DNA from 3 places in the Candidatus Contubernalis alkaliaceticus genome. Region 2 is predicted to be linked to each of the others. Evidence: riboswitches for the same ligand, from Rfam matches in the RefSeq annotation. Region 2 holds a riboswitch; each other region holds the start of a gene.

Evidence for each region. A riboswitch is a leader RNA that binds a small molecule or an ion and turns the genes downstream of it on or off. The one in region 2 is predicted to bind cobalamin.
Region 1: it holds a riboswitch for cobalamin, as region 2 does, so the genes downstream of both, cobT (nicotinate-nucleotide--dimethylbenzimidazole phosphoribosyltransferase) here and HUE98_RS10575 (ABC transporter substrate-binding protein) in region 2, are expected to answer to the same signal.
Region 3: it holds a riboswitch for cobalamin, as region 2 does, so the genes downstream of both, HUE98_RS14025 (hypothetical protein) here and HUE98_RS10575 (ABC transporter substrate-binding protein) in region 2, are expected to answer to the same signal.

The regions. Positions count from the first base shown of each region.
Region 1 covers NZ_CP054699.1:2,811,914-2,819,520, reverse strand. The annotation lists gene HUE98_RS14090 (DUF881 domain-containing protein) at 1-543, shown strand, start outside; gene HUE98_RS14085 (cytidine deaminase) at 565-960, shown strand; gene HUE98_RS14080 (indolepyruvate ferredoxin oxidoreductase subunit alpha) at 1,124-1,297, shown strand; gene HUE98_RS14075 (hypothetical protein) at 1,421-1,684, opposite strand; cobalamin riboswitch at 1,849-2,032, shown strand; gene cobT (nicotinate-nucleotide--dimethylbenzimidazole phosphoribosyltransferase) at 2,137-3,195, shown strand; gene HUE98_RS14065 (NADH-quinone oxidoreductase subunit NuoE family protein) at 3,617-4,093, shown strand; gene HUE98_RS14060 (NADH-ubiquinone oxidoreductase-F iron-sulfur binding region domain-containing protein) at 4,074-5,930, shown strand; gene HUE98_RS14055 (2Fe-2S iron-sulfur cluster-binding protein) at 5,943-6,629, shown strand; gene HUE98_RS14050 (FMN-binding glutamate synthase family protein) at 6,683-7,607, shown strand, end outside.
Region 2 covers NZ_CP054699.1:2,116,868-2,124,474, reverse strand. The annotation lists gene ytfJ (GerW family sporulation protein) at 1-128, shown strand, start outside; gene HUE98_RS10595 (D-alanyl-D-alanine carboxypeptidase family protein) at 279-1,418, shown strand; gene HUE98_RS10590 (nucleoside recognition domain-containing protein) at 1,434-2,030, shown strand; gene HUE98_RS10585 (spore maturation protein) at 2,031-2,570, shown strand; gene HUE98_RS10580 (pseudouridine synthase) at 2,704-3,432, shown strand; cobalamin riboswitch at 3,557-3,731, shown strand; gene HUE98_RS10575 (ABC transporter substrate-binding protein) at 3,871-4,830, shown strand; gene HUE98_RS10570 (FecCD family ABC transporter permease) at 4,853-5,887, shown strand; gene HUE98_RS10565 (heme ABC transporter ATP-binding protein) at 5,902-7,161, shown strand; gene HUE98_RS10560 (cobyric acid synthase) at 7,347-7,607, shown strand, end outside.
Region 3 covers NZ_CP054699.1:2,799,948-2,807,554, forward strand. The annotation lists gene HUE98_RS13995 (Fur family transcriptional regulator) at 16-432, opposite strand; gene HUE98_RS14000 (TIGR03943 family putative permease subunit) at 507-1,322, opposite strand; gene HUE98_RS14005 (permease) at 1,329-2,948, opposite strand; gene HUE98_RS14010 (CobW family GTP-binding protein) at 2,954-3,937, opposite strand; gene HUE98_RS14015 (hypothetical protein) at 4,070-4,504, opposite strand; gene HUE98_RS14020 (CbiM family transporter) at 4,541-5,173, opposite strand; gene HUE98_RS14025 (hypothetical protein) at 5,300-5,776, opposite strand; cobalamin riboswitch at 5,985-6,180, opposite strand; gene HUE98_RS14030 (ATP-binding cassette domain-containing protein) at 6,461-7,267, opposite strand; gene HUE98_RS14035 (energy-coupling factor transporter transmembrane component T family protein) at 7,272-7,607, opposite strand, start outside.

The DNA of each region.
Region 1 (7,607 bases), 700 kb from region 2:
AAAACGGCTTTTCAAAGTGATTTTTCCCCCCGGCAGATTATTGAAATAGAAGTGGAAAACGGCCAGGGCAAACCGGTGGCTACCCATAACCCTCTGGATCAAGTTAATGTGCTGACTAATGAATTGAATTCACTCAGAAATATACTTTATGAGACCAGGGTGGCGGCAGGGCTTGCGGAGATGACGGGAGCAGGTATTATTATCCGGTTATATGATAAAGAAAATGGCCAAACTTCAGAAGAAATCGTCCACGATACTGATATTAGGAATTTGGTACATGAACTATTTAACTCTGATGCTCAAGGTGTGGCTGTAGGGGACCAGCGCATTATAGCTACCTCTCATATTCGGTGTGTTGGCTCAATTATCAGAGTGAATGATGAGAGTATACCTGTAAACCCTGTGGTTATAAAAGCTGTGGGTAATCCGGAGATCCTGGTAGGCGGTATGACTCTAATAAAAAGTCAATTAGAGATACGTTATGGACTCCGTATGGATATTGAAAAGGTGGATAACCTTACTTTACCCGCATATTCCGATTAAGCATTAGGAGAGAAAAGAATATTGGATTATAAAGATTTATTAAAAAAAGCGGAAGCAGCCAGGGAATTTGCCTATGCTCCCTACTCAAAATTTAAAGTAGGGGCTGCTCTGCTTACAAAAGACAATTTAATATTTACCGGCTGTAATGTAGAAAATGCTGCTTATGGCTCTACCATGTGCGCGGAGAGGGTTTGTGTATATAAAGCCGTTTCTCAGGGAAGCCGGAAATTTATAGCCATAGCTATACATGCCGGGTCGCATAGTGCTACTCCTTGTGGGGAGTGCCGACAGGTTCTGGCGGAGTTTGGGGCAGATATTCAGGTAATCATGGGGGGATCATCAGGTTTTACCGTTAAATCTATAGTTGAGCTTCTCCCCTGTAGTTTTACATTAAGAACTAATGAAAAGAAGGATTAAAGCACGGCTATGAAGAAGTATTTTGAGAAGTTGAGAAGACATAACAGTGATTTCAAAAATTACTTTTTTATTCTTGAAGGAATTATTTAATTCGTTGTCGAATAGGGATTTTTATAGTGCTTGCGCACTAAAATAATTATTAAATAATAGAAGGAGGGATATAATGGCAGCGTTAGTTGATAAGGCAAAGTGTACTGGTTGTGGAAGCTGTGTTGATGAGTGTCCGGCAGAATGTATTACTATTGAGGATGACATCGCGGTTGTAAATAATGATGAGTGTACAGATTGTGGCACCTGTGAAGATGAGTGCCCTGAGGAAGCAATCAAGGTTGAGTAATATTTAAACACACAAATATTCTTTGTTTAAAATAACAAAATTTTCTAACTTCAAAAGCTTCATCCGCTGCTGCAGATGAAGCTTTTTATTGTAACTTTCCTGTTTTTAGTTCTGGTTGGAGGTCTAGTGAAGATAGACTTCCCTGACTCCCTCCTTTTCAAAAAGGTCTTTTATTCTGTCTACCTTATTGTCCGGAACTTTAAAACCCATCATAAAGCTGTTGTCATCAAACTGCTGGTAATCAATATTTTGATCCAATTCACGAAAATTATCTCGGTCATCCAGCTCAGATATATGAATATCTGAATCATTAAATCCCTCTGTTTTTAATCTGTCATATAGAGCTGCTAATCGTACTTCTTCGGAAACAATTGCAACTAATTGCATCTTTTTCACCTCCATTAGATTCATTCTAATTATAGTTTTGACTTAACTTAGAAAAATAAACAAAAAATTATATAGCCATAAAAAGCCATAAAAAACCAGTAATTATATCTGGTTCACTTATTGACAACACTGTAATTGATTTATATAATCTTAATAAATAATAGAATAGTAAAACTAAAACAGGTGCCGTTATGGAGAATAGGGAACCGGGTTAAAATCCCGGGCGGTCCCGCCACTGTAACCGGGGAGTCCTCTGTAATAAACCCACTGTTCAAGGAATTATAGAATGGGAAGGGATGGAGGATGATGAAAGGGAGCCAGGAGACCTGCCTGTATTAGAGTTAGTTTTCCCCGTGGAGAGGAAGACTGCTGAAGGATAATGGTAAAATCCTCGGCCTAGTTTTTATTTGGCTGGGGTTTTTTATTTATTTAAAAAAAGGAGGAAAAATAAGATGCAGAGATTTGAGGAAATTCTTAAAAAAATTTCACCAATTGATGGAGAGGTAATGGAGAAAACTCAAGGTAGATTGGATGACCTGACCAAACCCCCGGGAAGCCTGGGGGTAATGGAATGTATTGCTAAAAAAATTGCCGGGATTACCAAAGTAGTAAAACCGGGGCTGCCAAAAAAAACCAGCATAATCATGGCTGGGGATCATGGGATTGTGGAAGAAGGGGTAAGCGCTTATCCCAGTGAAGTCACTCCTCAGATGGTTATGAATTTTATTTCTGGTGGTGCGGCCATGAATGTGTTGTCCCGTCACGTGGGAGCAGAATTAATTATTGTAGATATCGGAGTGGCCAGTGACCTGCCGGATATGAAAGTTTTAATTAAGAAAAAGGTAGCCTATGGAACGGATAACATGTGCAAAGGTCCGGCTATGAGCAGGGAGCAGGCGGTGAAAGCCATAGAAAATGGAATTGAAGTGACAGAAGATTGTTTTGCAAAAGGGACCGCTTTGATAGGAATTGGAGAAATGGGTATTGGAAATACCACCCCCAGCACAGCCATAATTTCATTGTACTCTAAAAAAGAAGTAGAAGATGTAGTGGGTCGGGGGACTGGAGTGGATGATGAAAGGCTGAAGATTAAGATAAATGCCATAAAACGCGCTGTAGAGGTAAACAAGCCTGATATTGATGACCCTATTGATGTTTTATCTAAAGTTGGCGGGTATGAAATCGCCGGCCTGGTGGGGGTAATCCTGGCATGTGGAGCCAACCGGATTCCTGTGGTAATTGACGGATTTATCTCTGGGGCGGCCGCCGTAATTGCTGCGGCGTTAAAAAATGAAGTTAAAGATTATCTTATTGCCTCCCACCTTTCAGAAGAACCGGGTCATAAGGCGATGCTGGACTATCTGGGGTTAAAACCAATGCTTCATATGAATATGCGATTGGGTGAAGGAACAGGGGCAGCTCTGGCTATGAACATTATTGATGGCTCTTTAAAAATATTAAATGAAATGGCCACTTTCTCAGAGGCAGGGGTAACAGGTAAGACGGAGTAAAAGGAGGAATGAAGGGAGGGACAAAGAGGGACAAGGGGGACGGGCCCCTTGTCCCTTCCGCTGTCATGCGTTTTTGTATAATGAAAGAGGCGGTTGCATTGTGAAAAAATGCACACATTTCATAATGTGAAAGCAATTTTCTTGACAGTTAGTTTTATGGCAGTTTATAATTTAGGAGTATGCTTGAAACCTTTTTGCATCATGTAAAAATTATTTTAAAAGATGAGCGGAGTAATAACTTGCTTCTTGCAAAGACGCAAAAGCCTTTATCCTCTGTTTTTTTATAGGCTTTTCCGCCTTGTAATGGGTTTTTGCTCAAGCAATGGGGCTTTCAGCAAAACTTTTACAAAGGAGAAAAGGAGGGAGAAAGGTAAGTGTTTTGGGTTTTCGGACAAACTCTAAAACAAGTTACCGCAGCTAAATGAAGGTAGACTTAACAAAGATTGACCAGATGATTGATAAGTACAGTAGTGAAGAAGACGTACCTTACATTTCTATTTTGCAGGACATCAACGATGAATACCGTTATCTGCCGGAAGAAGCTCTGCACCGGGTTTCAAAGAAGTTGGCAGTATCTATGAGCCAGCTTTACAGTCTCGCTACCTTCTACAAATGTTTTAGTTTAGTTCCCAAAGGGAAACATGAGGTTCAGGTGTGTATGGGGACCGCCTGTCACGTGAGAGGTGCTCCTCGAATCTTGGAGAAGGTATGCCAGGGATTTAAGGTAAGCCCAGGAAAGACTTCTGAGGATGGAGAGTTTTCCCTGGAGACGGTGAACTGTGTAGGTGCCTGTGCCTTGGGTCCTCTGGTAGTAATGGACGGCAAATATCATGGGAAGCTGACCCTAAATAAGATTGGTAAGCTTATGGGGGGATATCATGAAAAAGAAGATAACTAGTCCATGGGATTTAGAAATATTGAGAGAATCCATAAAGGAGAACAGGGTGTCAGGAAAGCCCTGTGTATCTGTCTGCTGTGGAACAGGATGTATGGCTTCCGGAGCTTTGGAAGTGTTATCCTCTTTTAAGTCTCTTTTGAAACAAAAGGGATTAGACTTCCAGTTGGATACAAAATTAACCGGTTGCCATGGTTTTTGTGAGCAGGGTCCCCTGGTAGTTATAACACCGGGTGATATTCTTTACTGTAGGGTTCAGGAAGAAGATGTTGAAGAAATTATTGAAAAGACTATTATTAAGGATGAAATAATTGAACGTCTTTCATATGTGGAGCCTGTTTCGGGAAAACAGATTATTAAAGAACATGACGTGCCTTTTTATAAAAAACAATACCGTCTTTTGATGGCTAACAATGGAAAGCTGGTGCCGACGGAGATTGAAGACTATATGGCTTTAGGGGGATACAGCGCTCTGAAAAAAGTGCTGGAAAACATGACTCCAAAGCAGGTTATTTCGGAAATCAAGACCTCCAACCTGAGAGGGCGGGGAGGCGGGGGATTTCCCACGGGGGTAAAATGGCAGTCCTGTTTTAATGCTCCGGGAGATCCCAAATATTTGATCTGCAATGCGGACGAAGGTGACCCCGGTTGTTTTCAGGATAGAAGTATTCTGGAGGGAAATCCTCATTCTGTTCTAGAGGGTATGATTATCGGGGCCTATGCCGTGGGAGCTAACCAGGGTTATATCTATGTCCGCAGGGAATATCCCCTGGCCATAGAAAATTTTGGACAGGCTATTGAACAGGCTAAAGAATATGGTCTGTTAGGTGAAGGTATTATGGGAATGGATTTCAATTTTAACGTTAAGATAAACCGGGGGGGAGGCGCTTTTGTTTGTGGTGAATCCAGTGCTTCCATTGCTTCTATTGAAGGAAAGGTGGGGGAACCCCGGGATAAGCATACCCATGCTACGGAAAAAGGGTTATGGGACAAACCTACTGTGCTCAATAACGTAAAAACCTGGGCTACGGTGCCCATTATTATGGAAAAGGGTGCGGAGTGGTTTGCTTCCATTGGCACGGAAAAAAGTAAAGGAACTATGATTTTTTCTTTGACGGGTAAAGTAAACAATACCGGTCTGGCGGAAGTGCCCATGGGGATGAGTTTAAGAGAGCTGGTTTTTGATATCGGCGGCGGAGTCCCCAATGGGAAGAAGCTAAAAGCCGTACAAACCGGGGGGCCTTCGGGAGGCTGCATACCTGAGAATCTATTAGACCTGCCGGTGGATTATGAAAAATTGTCGGAGGCCGGTTCTATGATGGGCTCCGGCGGTCTTATTGTTATGGATGAAGATACCTGTATGGTGGATGTGGCGAAGTATTTTTTAAGTTTTACCAAGGATGAGTCTTGTGGCAGCTGTTTTTCATGCCGAGAGGGAATTACCCGAATGCAGGAAATGATTGATGATATTACCCGGGGGAAGAGTTCTTTGGAACAGTTGGAGCTGCTGAAAGAATTGGCTCAGGTGGTGAAGGACACATCCATGTGTGGGTTGGGACAGACTTGTGGTAACCCCATTTTATCTACCATTCGCTATTTTGAAGAGGAGTATCTGGCACATATTGTGGAGAAGAAATGCCCTGCAGGGGTATGCCGGGATCTGATTAGTTTCAGTATTGATTCAGAACTTTGTACCGGATGCGGAAGGTGTTTGAAAAACTGTCCGGTGGAAGCAATACAGGGGGAGAAAAAAGAACCTCACGTAATCCTGGAAGACCAATGTACAAAATGCGGCATCTGCAGAGAAGTTTGCAAATTTGATGCCGTCATTAAAATATAAGAGGTGTCCACCATGATTAATATGAGTTTGAATGGAATAGATGTATCGGTAGAAAAAGGAACAACTCTGCTGGAGGCAGCCAGGTTTTATGGGATAGAGATCCCAACCCTATGTTATAACGAAGGATTAAGTCCCTATGGGGCCTGTAGATTATGTCTAGTTGAAATCGGTCCACCTGAGCGTTCCCGGTTGGTCTCTTCCTGTACGTATCGGGCCCGGGAAGGATTAATTGTAAGAACGGGGACTAAACGGGTGCTAAAAAGCATCAGGCTTTTGATCGAACTATATCTGGCCACCTGTCCCTCCTCAAAAGTAATTCAGGACTTGGCCTCAAAATATCATGTAACGTCGGTTCGTTTTCATCAGAAGCATGAGGATTGTATCCTCTGCGGCCTTTGTGTCCGTATGTGTGATGAACAGATGCAGGCCAATGCCATAGGATTTGTTCACCGGGGAGGAAACCGGCTGGTAGGTACTCCCTATAATAAGAAATCTGATGACTGTCGTTATTGCGGAGCATGTATGTATATCTGCCCCGCCTGTCAGGCCAGGTGTCAGGGACCTCAGGAGGAAAGCGGTGTGTGCAATGCCTGTTTGAATTTATCGCCCCCCTGTCTGGATAATTTCGATGCCATGATGTGTTATATGGATCCTTGTGTGGCCTGTGAACAGGGAATTGACAGAAAACCAAAGAAATAAAGCTTTCAGCCTTAAAAATATTGTAGAAACTATTGAATGAGAGGAGAATGACCATGAGTTTATCCAGATTGAATGCTTCGGCAGCAACTCTGACCAAAAATAGAACTGAAGGCTCTGTAAGTCCCTTCAGTGGTATGTGTACCACCTGTGTAGATGGCTGTGTGGGAATGTGTGAAATTGGAAAGTCGGCTTATCGGGGGCATGAAACCATTTATCCTCAGCCCTTTGGCATTATAACTACTGCTTCGGAGAAAGATTATCCGGTAGATTATTCGCATTTTTCCATCATGGGAACCACCGTGGGGGCTGTAGGAATTGAGGCGGACAGTGATAAGGCTATTTTCCCTGCTGCCACGCTTAAAACCAAAGTAGGAGTTAACGGCGGCATTAAACTGAAGCTGCCCATAGTGATTCCCGGAATAGGTTCTACCAACGTGGCCAAGGAAAACTGGGAAGGGTTGGCGGTTGGATCAGCCCTGGCCGGCACCATTTTGACTATCGGAGAAAATGTTGTAGGTATGGACGAAAAATCTGAATTTAAGGATGGACGAATCGTAAAGACTGTTGACCTGGAGCAGAGAATAAGGATGTTTCAGGATTGGCAGAGGGATGGCTACGGTGCTATTGTGCTTCAGGCTAATGTGGAGGACACACGGTTGGGAGTACAGGAGTTTGCCATTGAAAATCTGGGAGTAGAAGTGGTAGAGCTGAAATGGGGCCAGGGGGCTAAGGACATCGGGGGCGAAGTTAAAATAAAGAGCCTAAAAAAAGCTCAGATGCTGCAAAGACGAGGGTATATCGTCCTTCCGGATCCGGAAAACCCTGCTGTAATTAGTGCTTTTCAAAAGGGAGCCTTTAAAGAATTTGAGCGGCATTCCCGGGTAGGGATGGTTGAATTTGAGGCCTTTATGAAAAGGGTGGAAGAATTGAGAGCCGCCGGGGCCAAGCATATCACCTTAAAAACTGGAGCTTACCGTC
Region 2 (7,607 bases):
AGATCCGTCTGCTTCCAGTGGATAACAATGTTCTTTTAGACCGATTGATAGATATGGCTCCTCAGCTTATGAGCCAGCTGCAGAACGTAATTCATAAAGATAACCAGAATCAAAATTATAAAATCTAAAATTATCATGTAGTGAATATAATAGGTTTTATAGGATTTAAAATGCCGGCCTTTTATCTAATAAAGGGCTTTTTTTTATTGTACAACATTCTTCATAAAATATGGGCTGCTTGAATAAGTATTACCCAAAAAGAATAAGGAGGTAGCTGTTTGTTTAAAAAGAAAGGGATTATAATATTTTTTTTAATTATCTGTATAAACCTTTCGGTTTGTCCTGCGCAGGCCTTGACCAATGATCAAGTAACGGCACAATCTGCTGTTTTGTTAGATCAATCTTCCGGCAGGGTTCTTTTTGCTAAAAATGAGGGGGAAAGGCTTCCCATGGCCAGTACAACCAAGGTCATGACTGCGCTTTTAGCTCTGGAAAAAGGTGATTTAAACAGTCGGGTGGTGGTAAGTAAGAGAGCGGCGGAGACTGAGGGTTCCTCCATATGGCTGGAGGAAAAAGAGGTAAAAACCCTGGAGGAACTGGTGTATGGCTTGATGCTCAGGTCAGGAAACGATGCTGCTGTGGCCATTGCAGAGCACCTGGCAGGCTCTGTGGAAGATTTTTCGGTAATGATGACCGAAAGAGCTCAGGAGCTTGGAGCTTACAATACACAGTTTAAAAATCCCCATGGTCTTGATGATGAGGAACATTTTACTACAGCTTACGATTTGGGGTTGATTACTTGCAGAGCTTTAGAAATACCAAAATTTAAAGAAATTCTTATCACCAAGGAGAAAAAGATAACCTGGCCCGGTCATGAATGGGACCGTTATTTAAGAAATCAAAATAAGCTTTTGGAATTGTATCCCGGGGCAGACGGTGTGAAAACCGGATGGACCACTCCTGCCGGTCCATGTTTTGTGGGCTCAGCCACCCGGGATAAATGGCAGCTGGTTGCAGTAGTTCTCAATTCCAATAATATCTGGGAGGATACCAAAAATCTGCTGGACTATGGGTTTGAAAACTGGTCTCCCAGTGAACTGATGGAATATCAGCAGTTTATTAAAACCGTGGAGGTAGAGGGGGGGGATCAGGATAAAGTAAGGTTGGTGACCGCTGCCAGTTTTACCCTCCCTTTGGAAGAAGAAGAGGAAGAGCTGGTTGAATACAGGGTACTGGTAGATAAATCTGCTTTAAAAGCCCCTATCAAAGAAGGGCAGGTTTTAGGTGAAATAACAGTGATCCTTCAGGGGGAAGAGCTTAAGAGTGTCAATTTGTTAGCGGGTGAATCCATTAATAAAAAAAATGTCTTCATTACTCTTTTTAATTCATTTAAAAAATGGCTGGTTCATGCTATTTAGATTGGAGTGTTTTGATTGATCAACCGCCTGTGGTTTTATTTAATGCTTATAGGTATTGTAACTGCCGGTTTTTTTGGAAGAATAAGCATCGTACCTGAAGTAATTTTTTCTGCAGCGGAGCAGGCTGTAAGCATATGCATTGGGTTAATCAGTATAATGGCATTTTGGCTGGGGATAATGCGAATTATTGAGGAATCCGGTCTAATCAATGTGATTATTAAAATCTTGAGGCCTGTGGCAGCCTTCTTGTTTCCGGGAATTCCCAAAAACCATCCGGCTATGAGCGCAATTTTAATGAATATGAGTGCTAACCTTTTGGGTATGGGTAATGCGGCTACTCCCTTTGGATTGAAAGCGATGGAAAAAATGCAGCAGCTGAACCCTAAAAAAGATACGGCTTCCTTAGATATGTGCACTTTTTTGGCCATCAATACCTCCAGCTTAACCCTGGTTCCGGCTACAGTGATTGCCCTGCGTTCTGCCACAGGTTCTATGAATCCTACGGAAATTATCGGCACTACTCTGATTGCCACAGCTACCTCCACTACCGTTGCCATATTATTTGACCGGGGTTATCGCTTTCTTGAAAGAAAGAAAGGTGGAATGTCTTAGATGTTGGGAAAAATGATAAGTATCATATCTGTATGGACGATCCCGGCAATTATATTGATAACCCTGGTATATGCCAATATTAAGGGGGTTAAAGTTTTTGACGTTTTTGTAGAGGGAGCTAAGGAGGGGTTTGATACCGCAGTAAAACTGATTCCCTTTTTGATTGCAATGCTGGTGGCTATTACTCTCTTGCGAGAGTCCGGTGCCATGGATGTTATCACCCATTTTTTAATGCCACTTTTTAATCTTTTAAGTATTCCATCTGATATTCTTCCCCTGGCTATTATGAGGCCTGTCTCCGGCAGCAGTGCCCTGGCTATTACTACAGAAATTTTGCAGAATAAAGGCCCCGATTCTTTAGTGGGAAGGATTGCTTCTACCATGATGGGCAGCACCGACACAACCTTTTTTGTATTAACAGTTTATTTTGGCAGCGTAGGCATAAAAAAAATCAGACATTCATTGACGGTGGGACTCTTGGCAGACATGGCCGGCTTTTTAGCGGCTGTATTAATATGCAATAAAGTTTTTGGGGGGTGATCTTACCTAACGCTACCTTAAAGATTTAAAGGATTTATACTAAATTTCGTGGTAAAATATATAAATAGGTTTAGATATGATGCTGGAATTGAATTTCAACATACTAATTGAGGATGTAACGGAGGGAGAAAGATTGAGGCTGCAAAAATACCTGGCCCTGGCGGGAGTCGCTTCCCGAAGAGCCAGTGAAGAGTTGATAAAGAAAGGGCAGGTGAAGGTAAATAATAGGGTGATCACAACTTTAGGGATAAAAATTAACCCTGAAGTGGATGTTGTTAAGGTTGATGACACCCCTGTTCTTTATAAGGAGAAAAAGGTTTACCTCTTATTGAATAAGCCTAAGGGGTATATTACTTCGGTAAATGACCCTCATAATCGGCCTACCGTCATGGATTTAATTCCAGGAATCAAAGAAAGGCTTTATCCTGTAGGCCGGTTGGATTTGGATACTGAAGGACTGCTTCTGTTAACAAATGACGGCCAGTTAGCTTATCGGATTACTCATCCCAAATACAAGATAGATAAGAAATATCTGGTAAAAACTGTGGGGATACCTTCTCCAGAAAAGATAAAAAGTCTTGAGAAAGGTGTTCTATTAACAGAGGGTAAGACTTCACCTGCCAGAGTTAGAATTATTAAGGTGGAATCTTCCAGAAGGTGGGCTTGGGTAGAGATTATAATACATGAAGGGAGAAAGAGGCAGGTCCGAAGAATGTTTGAGTTGGTGGGCAATCCGGTAACCAGGTTAGAAAGGATACAGCTTTCTTTTCTTACTTTAGAGGGCTTAAAAACCGGGCAATATCGTCACTTGACTTTGGAAGAAATCAGACTTTTAAAGAGAGAATTGGGGATTTTAGGGTAAAGAATAATGGGCGGGATTAACAACTAAACTACTAAGTGGCAAGTAAAGTGTTTGATATATTTTTTTGTTTTAGGGGTTGTTGTATTGGAAACTGACTGATATAATAAATTCAGTTGTTTAAAACTAAATAATAAAATAATCAGGTGCCTATAACGGATAAAAGGGAATCGAGTTCAATGCTCGAGCGGTCCCGCCACTGTAACCCGGAGCGACTTACCATAACCACTCTCTTGTGTTTGGGGAAGGGGTAAGGAGCGGTGAAAGGAAGCCAGGAAACCTGCCTGATTATGGAACGTACTGTTTGCTTTCGAGGGAAAAGGAGGTGCGTAAATAAGATTCTTTTATTTCTCGGCGCTGAAGGCTGAGTTTTTTTGTTTTATGGAAGGGTTTAGGTGTTTAATAATTAATTGAATATAAAATTTAAGGGGGTTTACTGTTTTGTTTAATAAATTATGGTTTAAAACTGCATTTGTCGTTATTCTGGGGATTTTTGTTTTAGGCAGCTGTTTTGGTTGTGCAGCTGAAGGTGAAGATCCTGTTACCGATGATAAGGATATTGTCACTGAGGAGAAGGAAAACCAAGAGGCCCTAACATTCCCTATAACTATAATAGATATGGCCGGCAATGAAGTTGTGATAGAAAAGGAACCCGAAACCATTGTTTCTCTCCGGCCCAGTGCAACGGAAACTCTTTTTGCCTTGGGGTTAGGTGATAAGGTCATCGGTGTAACAGAATTCTGTTATTATCCCGAGGAGGCTAAAGGGAAAGAAAAGGTGGGGGATTTCATAGTTAATGTAGAAAAGGTAGTCTCCTTAGACCCTGATATTATTTTTACCTTTGAACATTATGATGAAGCCGTAGATACTTTAAGAGAACAGGGATATGCTGTTATAGATTTAGATTCTAAGACCTTAGATGAGGTGCTGCATTCCTTTGAACTGGTGGGCAAAATTACCAACACATCTGATAAGGCAGAAGATTTGATTGCAGAAATTTCTGCCGACATTGATGAGATAAAAGAATTTACTTCAAATCTGGAAAATGATGCTAAGCCTAAAGTATTTGTTATGTTGGATACGGAATCCCTCTACTCTGTAGGCAGTGATACATATCTAAATAATTTAATTGAAACAGCTGGGGGCATCAACATAGCTGCAGATGTAGGTGCAGGCTGGCCGGTCTTGAGTGAAGAAAAAATATTTGAGGATGATCCAGATGTGATCATTTGCACTCATCCCATGAAGGAAATAGTTATGGCTCGGGATAATTGGCAGGATTTAAAAGCCGTGCAAAATGAACAAGTTTATGACGCAGATGGTGACCTGGTCTCCAGGCCTGGCCCAAGGGTTGCTTTAGGACTTAAGCATATTTTAGATATAATACATCCCAACAGATAACAGAAGAAAGGGTGCTAACACCTTGAACTTTCGTCCCTTAATAATTGTCTTTCTGGTAATCTTGGCCGTCTTTTCAATTGTGGTGACTACTACTATTGGGGTAGCGGAAATATCCTTTATGAATGTAGTCAGGATGGTCATAAATAAAATCACATACTTCGGTCAATTTATTCAGGAGGACTGGCCTTCAACCTGGGAAACTATTATATTTAATATGAGGCTTCCTCGGGTGGTACTGGGATTTATCGTTGGAGCCTCTCTTTCTATTGCTGGGGCAGCATTTCAGGGGTTGCTTCGCAACCCCCTGGCTGACCCTTACACCATTGGAGTTTCCAGCGGTGCAGCCCTGGGGGCTACTCTGGCCATGTTCATACAAAACAGTTATGGATTGAGTTTTTTTGGCGGGATACCTTTTTTTGCTTTTTTAGGAGCTTTAGTGGCTTTATTTTTTGTATACAACCTTTCCCGGGTGGGGAACAGCATACCTGTGGTGACCCTGCTTCTGGCCGGTGTAGTGGTCAGTTCCTTTCTTTCGGCGGTAATATCACTGCTGATGCTCTCCTCAGGGGAACAGATTCGGGGGATTTACTTTTGGCTGGTGGGGGGATTAAGCATGAAGACCTGGTCCCATGTGATTATGGTACTACCCTACGTGATTATTGGATCTTCAGTAATATTTTATTGGTCCCGGGACTTGAATGTAATTTTGCTGGGGGAAGAGGCAGCCTCAAATTTAGGGATTGAGGTGGACCGAGTTAAAAAAATAATTTTGGTAGCCGCTTCTTTAATTACCGGTGCGGTGGTTTCCGTCAGCGGAATGATTGGATTCGTGGGGCTGATTATTCCCCATGCGGTCAGGATGATTGTTGGCCCTGATCATCGAATATTAATACCTACATCAGCATTGGTGGGAGGCATCTATTTAATTTGGGTGGATTCCCTGGCCAGAACCATGATGGCGCCTATTGAAATGCCTGTGGGAATTATAACTGCTTTCTTAGGAGCTCCGTTCTTCATTTATTTACTTAGAAGTAAGCGGAAAGAATTTCGCTTTTAGTAGGAGGAAGACACATGTCTGTAAATTTAAAAGTGCATAATTTAACTTTTTCCTACCAGTCCTCCCCGGTTCTAGAAGGTATTAATACGGAGATAAAAAAGGGTGATTTTGTTGGAATTATCGGGCCAAATGGTTCGGGAAAGTCAACCTTGATTAAAAATGTCAATGCTTTGTTAAAACCGGTGGAGGGAGCCGTATTATTGGAGGATGAAGATATTTCAAAAATGTCCCGGCAGAGAGTTGCCCGGTCCATGGCGGTAGTTCCTCAGGACACTTCTGTAGGGTTTGATTTTTCGGCTTTTGAAATCGTGATGATGGGGAGGGTTCCTCACTTAAGTAGGTTTGAAAAGGAGGGCCCAAAGGACGAAAAAATTGTGCGGGAAGCAATGGAGGTTACTAACAGCTGGTCCTTAAAGGATCGTTCTATTACGGAGCTCAGTGGTGGGGAGCGTCAGAGGGTAATTATGGCCCGGGCCCTGGCCCAGGAACCCCAGATTATTTTACTGGATGAGCCTACAGCTTTTTTGGATATTTCCTATCAGACGGAAATTTTTGATTTAATGAGGGAGCTGAACCGGAAGAAAAACATGACGGTTATTGCTGTCCTGCATGATTTGAATCTGGCTTCTCAGTACTGTGATTATCTTATACTTTTAAAGGCAGGGAAAATATTTAACATTGGGACGCCTTCCAATGTTATGACTGTAGAAAATATTCAGGAAGTATACGGCACCAAAGTTATTATAAGTGAGCATCCTATAAATGGCACCCCTTATATTTCGCTGCTCCCAAAACGCAGCAGTGCAGATAATAATGTGCCTCCAAAAAAGATTCATATAATAGGGGGCGGGGGCAGTGCCAATCCTCTGACCAAACTTTTCTATTATCTGGGTCATCACATTTCTTTGGGGGTGTTAAATGGTAGGGATACGGACTGTGAGACCGCCAGAAATCTGGGGCTGAAAATAGTAGAGGAACTTCCATTCTCACCGGTGAGCCAAGAAAAACATCGGGAGAACCTGGAGGTAATCAAGGGAAGCGACCTGGTGATTTTGGCCAATGTTCCCTTTGGGAAGGGAAATGTAAGGAACCTGGAAGCCGCTTTGTTTGCCCTGGAGGAGGGAATTCCGGTGTTGATTTATGATGGAGTGGATATATCTCGTAGAGATTTTACCGGCGGTGAGGCTGCCCAAATTTTTCATCAGATGAAGGAAAAAGGCGCCAGGGAGATTAACCTTGAAAAAGAACTATTAGAACAATTGGAAAAAATCTAAATGATTTCTTTGAATACGGAGAAGCCCTTTGACAAAGGGTTCCTTTTTATCTACAGATTTAAGGCTAGATCATCTTTTTTGCCAGCTTCATCCTTCGAGGAAAAGGGTGTGCTTTATCACCTGTTTTTTTCCTGAGAACAGGTTTTTTGTTTTTAACAAAAGGAAAAGGAAATGAGGGGTTTTACTTGACAGGTGGAATTATGCTGCAGGGAACTGCGTCCAATGTGGGCAAAAGTGCGGTAGCTACAGCTCTATGCCGTATATTTAAACAGGATGGAATCAAGGTTGCTCCCTTTAAGGGCTGGAATATGGCTTTGAATTCATATGTAACCGCAAATGGTGGGGAAATTGGCAGGGCCCAGGGGGAACAGGCCATGGCCTGTGGGATTGAAGCCACAGTGGACATGAACCCGGTTTTGGTGAAGCCTAAGGGGAATGGAGAAGCC
Region 3 (7,607 bases), 680 kb from region 2:
TTACAAGTCCACTAATTAACGGGCACATTTATCACACAGGCCTCTAATAAATATTTCTTGTTCCTCCACAGTGTAACCTGGCCTGAGCTCTGAAAGCTCTGGAATCTTCATTTCTTTTATACATTCCACGATGCCGCAGGACTTACAAACAAAATGTGGATGATGTTCCTCCCCGTTTTTAGTATCCGTCAGGGCAAACCGCCAGATCCGGTCACCGGTTTCCACTCGGTGGACAATGCCTGCCTTCAAAAAAGCATTCAAGGACCGGTAAACACTTACAAAATTAAAATCAATCTCCAATAATTGATTGGAAATTTCCTGCTGTGACAGCGGTTGTTTTGTTTTCAAAAGAAGCTTAATTAGAGCTATTCTTCCAGGGGTACACTTAAACCCATTTTTTTGTAACATAGAACGAGCAGTATCTGAGTTCATCAAATTCACCTTCAGTCAAATTATACAGCACCTAAATTATATCACAAAATAGTCTACGTAAAAGATACTTATTCCTATTCTGTGGGAAAAGGATAAATATACTCCCATTGTGGTTTCTCCACCTCCTCCACACTCACCAGCTCAACTATGGGTAGAGTATCTCCCATAAATTCATCTTTTTTTAAAATCCCTTTTACTTTAACCCAGGTATCTTGTTCCAGGTGTAAATCTTCTTCATCGCGAACCAAAAGGCCAATCACCTGCATATCTGCTGCACAGCATACCATGGCAAGGCGAGCCACCACAAATTCATTTTTTGTATGTGTATCATCTCTATATACAAATCCTACCAATTCTATTTCTTTATCCACATATTTTTCTATTTCATAGTATATTACAAAAAGCCAGCTGTAATAATTTGTATCATCTAAAACAATACTATCCTCTGTCTGGATTTCTTCCCACTCCTTTATATCTAACTCTATATCTTGGACAACATGCTGATCATCTTCGAAATACTCATCATAGTCATCCTCTTGTACCTGCCGATTCTCAGACCTGCCAACATTTATTTCTCTGCCGGGAAGATCAGATGACTGAATGGAAACCGGCGAAAAAGCTGCCAATGTAATTAAGGGAAGAAAAAAAAGTGCAAAGGTGGTAAAGCTTGTTTTCTTCCTGGGTATTCTAAAGATTTCGCCAAAGGTTACCACTGCAACAATAAACATAACCACCATGCCCAGCTTCACATAAATAACCATTTTAGGATTTATATAAAGATAAATCTGGCCTGAATTTATCGATGTAAGTAAAAAAATAAAAAACCCCAGGAGAACAACAATTTTAAGCAGTGCTTCAATATTTATAATACGTTTTTTAAAAAAATTCATTTTTCATTATCCTCCCATAATTAAACTAAAAGTTAAAAGGACACAAAAGGAAATAATTATTATAATCACCACCAAACGTATGACAAAGGCTTTTCTAAAACCGCTTAATAGCATCATAAGGTTTTTAATATCCAGCATAGCTCCAAAAACCATAAAACCTAGAACAGAAGACAGGTTAAATGTATTGGCAAAATTCATGGCAATAAAAGCATCGGAAGTTGAACATATTGAAAGAACAAAGGCAAAAGACATCATAGTCAACAGAGACCCCAAATTAGTCCCGCTGAAGAGTAAAACGGTCTCTCTGGACACATTGGTTTGAAGAAAAGTTGAAAAAGCTGCTCCAATTATTAAATACTTCCCCACATCAAAAAATTCGGTGCCAGCGTGGGAAATGACTCCCTTAATTTTATTCAGCAGGCTGCTTTCTTTATCTCCATATTGACTGCAGTAAGCGCACTGGCAGTACCCCATACCGGGATCTTCCAAGAGCAATTTTTTCCGATATGGAAACAGTAAAAACACACTACCTACAGCTAAAGCGATAGTTATCCCTAAGATTATCCTCCATAGTGCCACCTGCGGCTGCAGTGGAAAGGCATAAAATGTTGACGCAATTACTACGGGATCCACAATGGGAGAAGCCAACAAAAAGGTAACTGCTGCTGCCAGAGGGATCCCTTTCTGGACCAACCTCCGCATTACCGGAATAATAGCACAATCACAAACGGGAAAGAATACTCCAGCAATCACTGCTGCTCCCATGGCCAGATAAATTCTCTGAGAAAAAATTCTGTGAATCAAAGATTCTGGAATAAAAATTTGAATAAGTGCAGAAATTAATACCCCTGCCAACAAAAAAGGAAAAGCTTGCACCAAAATACTGACAAATATAGTATTAAACGCCTGTAACTGTCTCAGCAGCCCTTGGTCCATCCCCGAATTAGCTGCCCAAATAGAAATAAATGATAGAAGAAAGGGAATATAAAGAATGAAAAAAGCAGCCAGATGGTCCACGGTAAAACGAAAACCAAATTCCTCAGACTTAAAATAATCTAATTCAGAAAAATCACCTGTATCTTCCCATGAGGGAACTAAATATAACTCTGCATTACGATTTAATTTTTCTACTTGTTTTTTAATCCGGGAGTACTCTTTTTTGTTTTCTCCTGCCAAATGTGTAAACACAATATAGCCGCTTTTAGCCAGGGGTTCCAAGAAAATATTCCCCAGGTTAAGAGCATAACTTTCAAAGGTAGAGGCATTAACTACATTAACAATCCCATGAATATAAATATTTTTCCGCAGCGGTTTTTTTTCCAGCTGCTGCAGCAAAGGCTCCAGCAGTAACATCCCATTATATTCTATTATTATCCTGGAGGGTTTATTTTTTTCCAGTAATTCATATAAGTCTTTATCATTGGGCCCCTCTTCCCCCACTGCCAAATTTTCAGTTATCAGTCCTGCCTGTTCTTTAGAACTCTCCCATATGGTACCCTCACCCACTTCATATTGGATAAGCAGCACCCGCTCCCCCTGAGAAAGGCAGTGGTGAATCATCCGGTTTATTAAAGTAGTTTTTCCTGAACCTAAAAACCCTGTAATGATATCTACCGGTATAGACATTTTTTTTACCTTTCTACTTGAAATAACTGCTTTAATTTTTCTTTTTGCAGAGACTTTCCAATTACTGCAATACGCCCGGTATAAGTGGAGGAGGTATCCTGCATCCCTTTTTCTCCCGGAACAAAATCAAACAAAACCCAAGAGCCTCCGTTAACAGGAAGGATCCCTTTAGCCCTTAAAATCGTGCCAAACTCCCGGCTGGTATCCAGGGCATCCAATATTTCCATCAATTTTGATTTTTCGAAAATAACCGGGGTCTCCACCCCCCACACATCAAATACCTCATCGGCAGTATGTTTTACCCTGGAGCCCGACGGTTTTTTAAAATCCTCAATAGTTCCCCCCAAAATGCCAAAAACCCTGTCCAGGTCAGCAGCACTTAATATGTTTTCTTCCTGCAGTGGTTCTGCTGCAGCAGTTATGTCTCCTGCAGTAATCTGCTCCCATGGTGTAGTGACGATTCCAGCGCTGTTGTTTATAGTTTTTATGCTGTCTACTACAACTTTCAAATCCTTTGAGTTTACCTGCCCGGTTCTGCTCAAAACCACCATGCGGGCATTGCCAATTTGGTCTCGGTAGAACTCACCAAAATTTTGTAAATACATTTTATACTTCAATACATCTACCACAGCAATGAGCAAATTTACTTCCAATTGGTATTTTAATTCTAACTTTTTTACCGCGCTGATAACTTCCGACAGCTTGGCCACTCCAGAAGGTTCAATAACTATCCGTTGAGGGCTGTAATCCTTTATAATTTTCTCCATAGAATCCACGAAATCTCCCACCAAAGTACAACAAATACAGCCAGACATAATTTCTTTTACATAATAGGAACCCTGTTGAAGAACGGGACCATCGATACTTACTTCCCCATACTCGTTCTCAACTATAGCTAGTTTTTCCTGATAGAACTCCTCTTTTAAAAACTTTTTAATTAATGTAGTTTTTCCAGAACCCAAGAATCCAGAAATAATGTCTACTTTCAATATCTTCCTCCTGTAATCATATAATTCTTATACGAGAATTATACTGTTTGCATGAACTTTTTTCAAACGATAAATTCAAAAAAAGCCAGGGGCTTTTATAGTTCCTCTGGCTCTCTTATTTTAATTATAACTTTATAATTGCTTACGTGCATCCTCTTTCTTTTTTACCCGATTATTGAAAAAAACAGCAACAGCCACAAATCCCAGTAACACTAAAGCTATTGTTACAGCCCTGGGGAGTAACTCACCATGGGAATCACCGGTTTTCCATTCTGCCCTGTGTCCTAAACCGTCATCAGCTACCACCAGGACATCTCCCCGGTCTAAAGGATACTGAAAATGTCCGTTTTCATCCAGGCTTCCCTTAGCAATTTCAATGCCTATGTCATCATACACAACAACTTCGGCTCTTCTGGCGATTCGTCCCCCGTCATATATAACCTTAACTATACCTTCCTCCACCTGCTCCACAATCATTCGATGGGCGTATACCGGCGCAGAGAGAAGAAAAACCATTAATGTAGTTAAAAGAAAGGAAATCAAAAACCTCTTAAAACCTTTGTGCATTAACAAATACCACCCCTTTATCTCCCGGTGCTGTCCCTAGATTGATGAATTGTTTGTAACAGATACTCCAGGGATCTTAAGCATACTAGGCCTGGAATTATATAAAAACTTAACAGCATAACCTGTAATCAAACCCTCTACCAAGATTAAAGGCAGATGACCGGCAATTAAAAGGTTTACCACAGAGAAAAACCCATCGGCAAATCTCTGGTCACTTAACAATAAAAATGAAATCAACAGCACCAGCGTACCTGCAATGGCCACCCCTCCTGACAGGGCTCCCCCCAAAAAAACAGAACGTTTTTGAATACTTTGAAACATTTTATGAACCACCAGTGCCGGCAAAGCCAGCATAAGAGTATTGGCACCCAGAGTAGAAAGGCCCCCGTGCTGGAATAATATAGCTTGGAGCAGCAGGCCCACAAAGAATGCCAGTGGAGCCCGCCTTCCTAAAATTATACCCAAAAGCCCTCCCAGTACAGGATGGATAGTTGAAGGCCCTACAGGAATGCTTATCAAAGAAAGAGCAAAAAAACCTCCGGTCATCAAACTTATCATAGGGATCTCTTCCTCCTGGACCCCTTTAAGAGAATAAGCTACCAGAACTCCTGCGCCCGCAAATGCTGCTGCTGCTACCGGCAAGCTTAAAACACCATCGGCTAAATGCACTTCATTACCTCCTCTTAAAACGTATAGACATCACTGCCACTTATAAAACAGAAGCATTAATGTAATGTGGAAATTGCAAAAGACATTAAAACTGTTACCTTATCTCATCAATTTCTTATCTAACACCTAGTGGTCGTCTTCATACTCAACCGGGTTTTTAGCCGTAAGCTCATTTCCGCTGCTGTCTAACACTTTCAAGTCAAACTCAGAGGGAAAATGCTCAAGAAACACTACATACTCCCCTGCTTCCGTTATCTCAAAGGTAATAGTTGTTTGATCGGGGTTTAAAACCAAGGTATAACCATAGTCCGGCAGAGCTATAAAATCACCTCCGGGCTGAATCTCTGTTATATCCTCTTCTTCCAAAATATGATGAGCATGATGAGCAATATCCTCCATATCTCCTTCATTCAATACAAAAGCTATATCGCAAGAGGGATCACCGCTTTCCATAAATTCCAGGTTATAAACGCCCAATTCAAAAGTAAATTCACCACTCCATTCAAATGGTAAATCCCCATGGTCATGACCATGATCGTCCCCACAGCCGGCAAAAGCCAATAAACTAATTAGGATGACAAACAATATACAGTATTTTTTCATTTTTTAAAAAATCCCCTCTTTCTTTTTTAAATAAATAATAATTATTGCCTATAATACCATCATCATAGTGCTGTAAATTATTAAATAAAGAACCACCTCCTAAAAAATTCCATCTTTCACCATAATAAAAAAACCTTTATACCCGTAATGGGTATAAAGGTCTTAACATCAATAAAAATAAAAACTACCCCCATACACCGTGGGTACTTTAATAAAGAGAAAACAAGCAGGTCTCCTGACTTAGGTTCATCACACTTTTACGCCTTCCCGGCAGAGGTTAAAAGATTACCTCTACTGCCAGTGGCTGTATGTGTAAAAGGCTCACCATCACAGTGACGGGATCGTGCTGGACTCTCACCAGCTTCCCTTTTAATTCCGCAAAAACTCGTTTCCTTATATATTCAATTATTAATTAATATATTAAACTTACACTTACTTCCTTCATAACACTGCTAAAAAATCTTACTTCTATAATACAATAAATTATGTGTAATTGCAAGTGAATTGCATTATTTAAATTTTCTATCTACTCAAAAATTTTAAACATTTTAGTATACATTTTCAAATGTCCCCTGAGATTATAATATAAAATAATCTTTTTTATATTACCTTTTTCATGTTTTACATCAGTATCAATTGAGCTTTAGATTTCCCTTTTAAGATTTTAAAGTTGGACTAAAAATTTTAAACCTTTTGGATATAAAACTTAATTACATCTACCGCTTCTTCTGCATTCCGGGGTTTGAATCCAGTGCCTTTAAAAATCTCCGCCAGCATGGGAACTTCCAAAAATGCCTGAAGCATCAATTCCCGATCTGTTAACAATTCCACTTCTCCCGCAGCCAACACTTTGCCCTCTTTCATAATAATCACCTGATCAGCCCAGGTAAAAGCCAGGTTAACATCATGGGTGCTGAGAATCAAGGTGGCTCCTTTTGAATTTAAATCGTTTAAGATTTCCACCATTTGACCGGTAGAATAAGGATCCAGGCCGGAAAAAGGCTCATCACAAACCATCATTTCCGGTTCCATGGCCAACAGTCCCGCTATGGCCACTTTCTTTTTTTGACCCAGGCTTAAATTATAAGGGGGTTTGTCCTTTAAAACTTCAATGTTTACTCTCTTCATGGCACTTAAGGTTCTAGATAAAACCTCTTCTTCTGAAAGCTTTAAATTCCTTGGCCCGAAAGCAATATCATTAAATACGGTGGTGGAAAAAAGCTGATTATCGGGATTATCAAAAAGAAGTCCCACCATTTGTCTAATCTTAGATATATTCTCCTTTTTTAGGGGATAACCCATTACTGTAATCTGTCCCTGTTGGGGCAAAAATATCCCGTTTAAGTGGTAAATTAAAGTGGTCTTCCCGCTTCCATTAGAACCCAGTATCGCTGTTTTTTTGTTTTTTTCTATTTTCAAATGGATCTCTTTCAAGGCTTCAGTACCATCGTCATAATTATAGGTAAGGCCTGTTATATCCACAGCATTCATTTAATTACACCACCTGTTCTATAACGATTAAAAATACAACTACAAACACTGTAACTATAGTTTTTATCATATCCATGGAGGTAATAGGGGAAGGACTGCTTACGGGCATTTTCCCCTGAAAACAACGGGAGGACATGGCTCTATAAACATGTTCAGAGCGGTCCACAGATTTTATAAAAAGCCCCCCCGAAAGTTCTCCATAAACTTTTAAAGCATTGATATGAATACCACCAGAAAAAAGCCGGGAGGCCAGTGCCCTTTGAATACTCTTAATCTCCTGCATAAATAAAAATGTGTAACGATAAGCCAAAAACAAAACAGTGATGATTATATAAGGCAC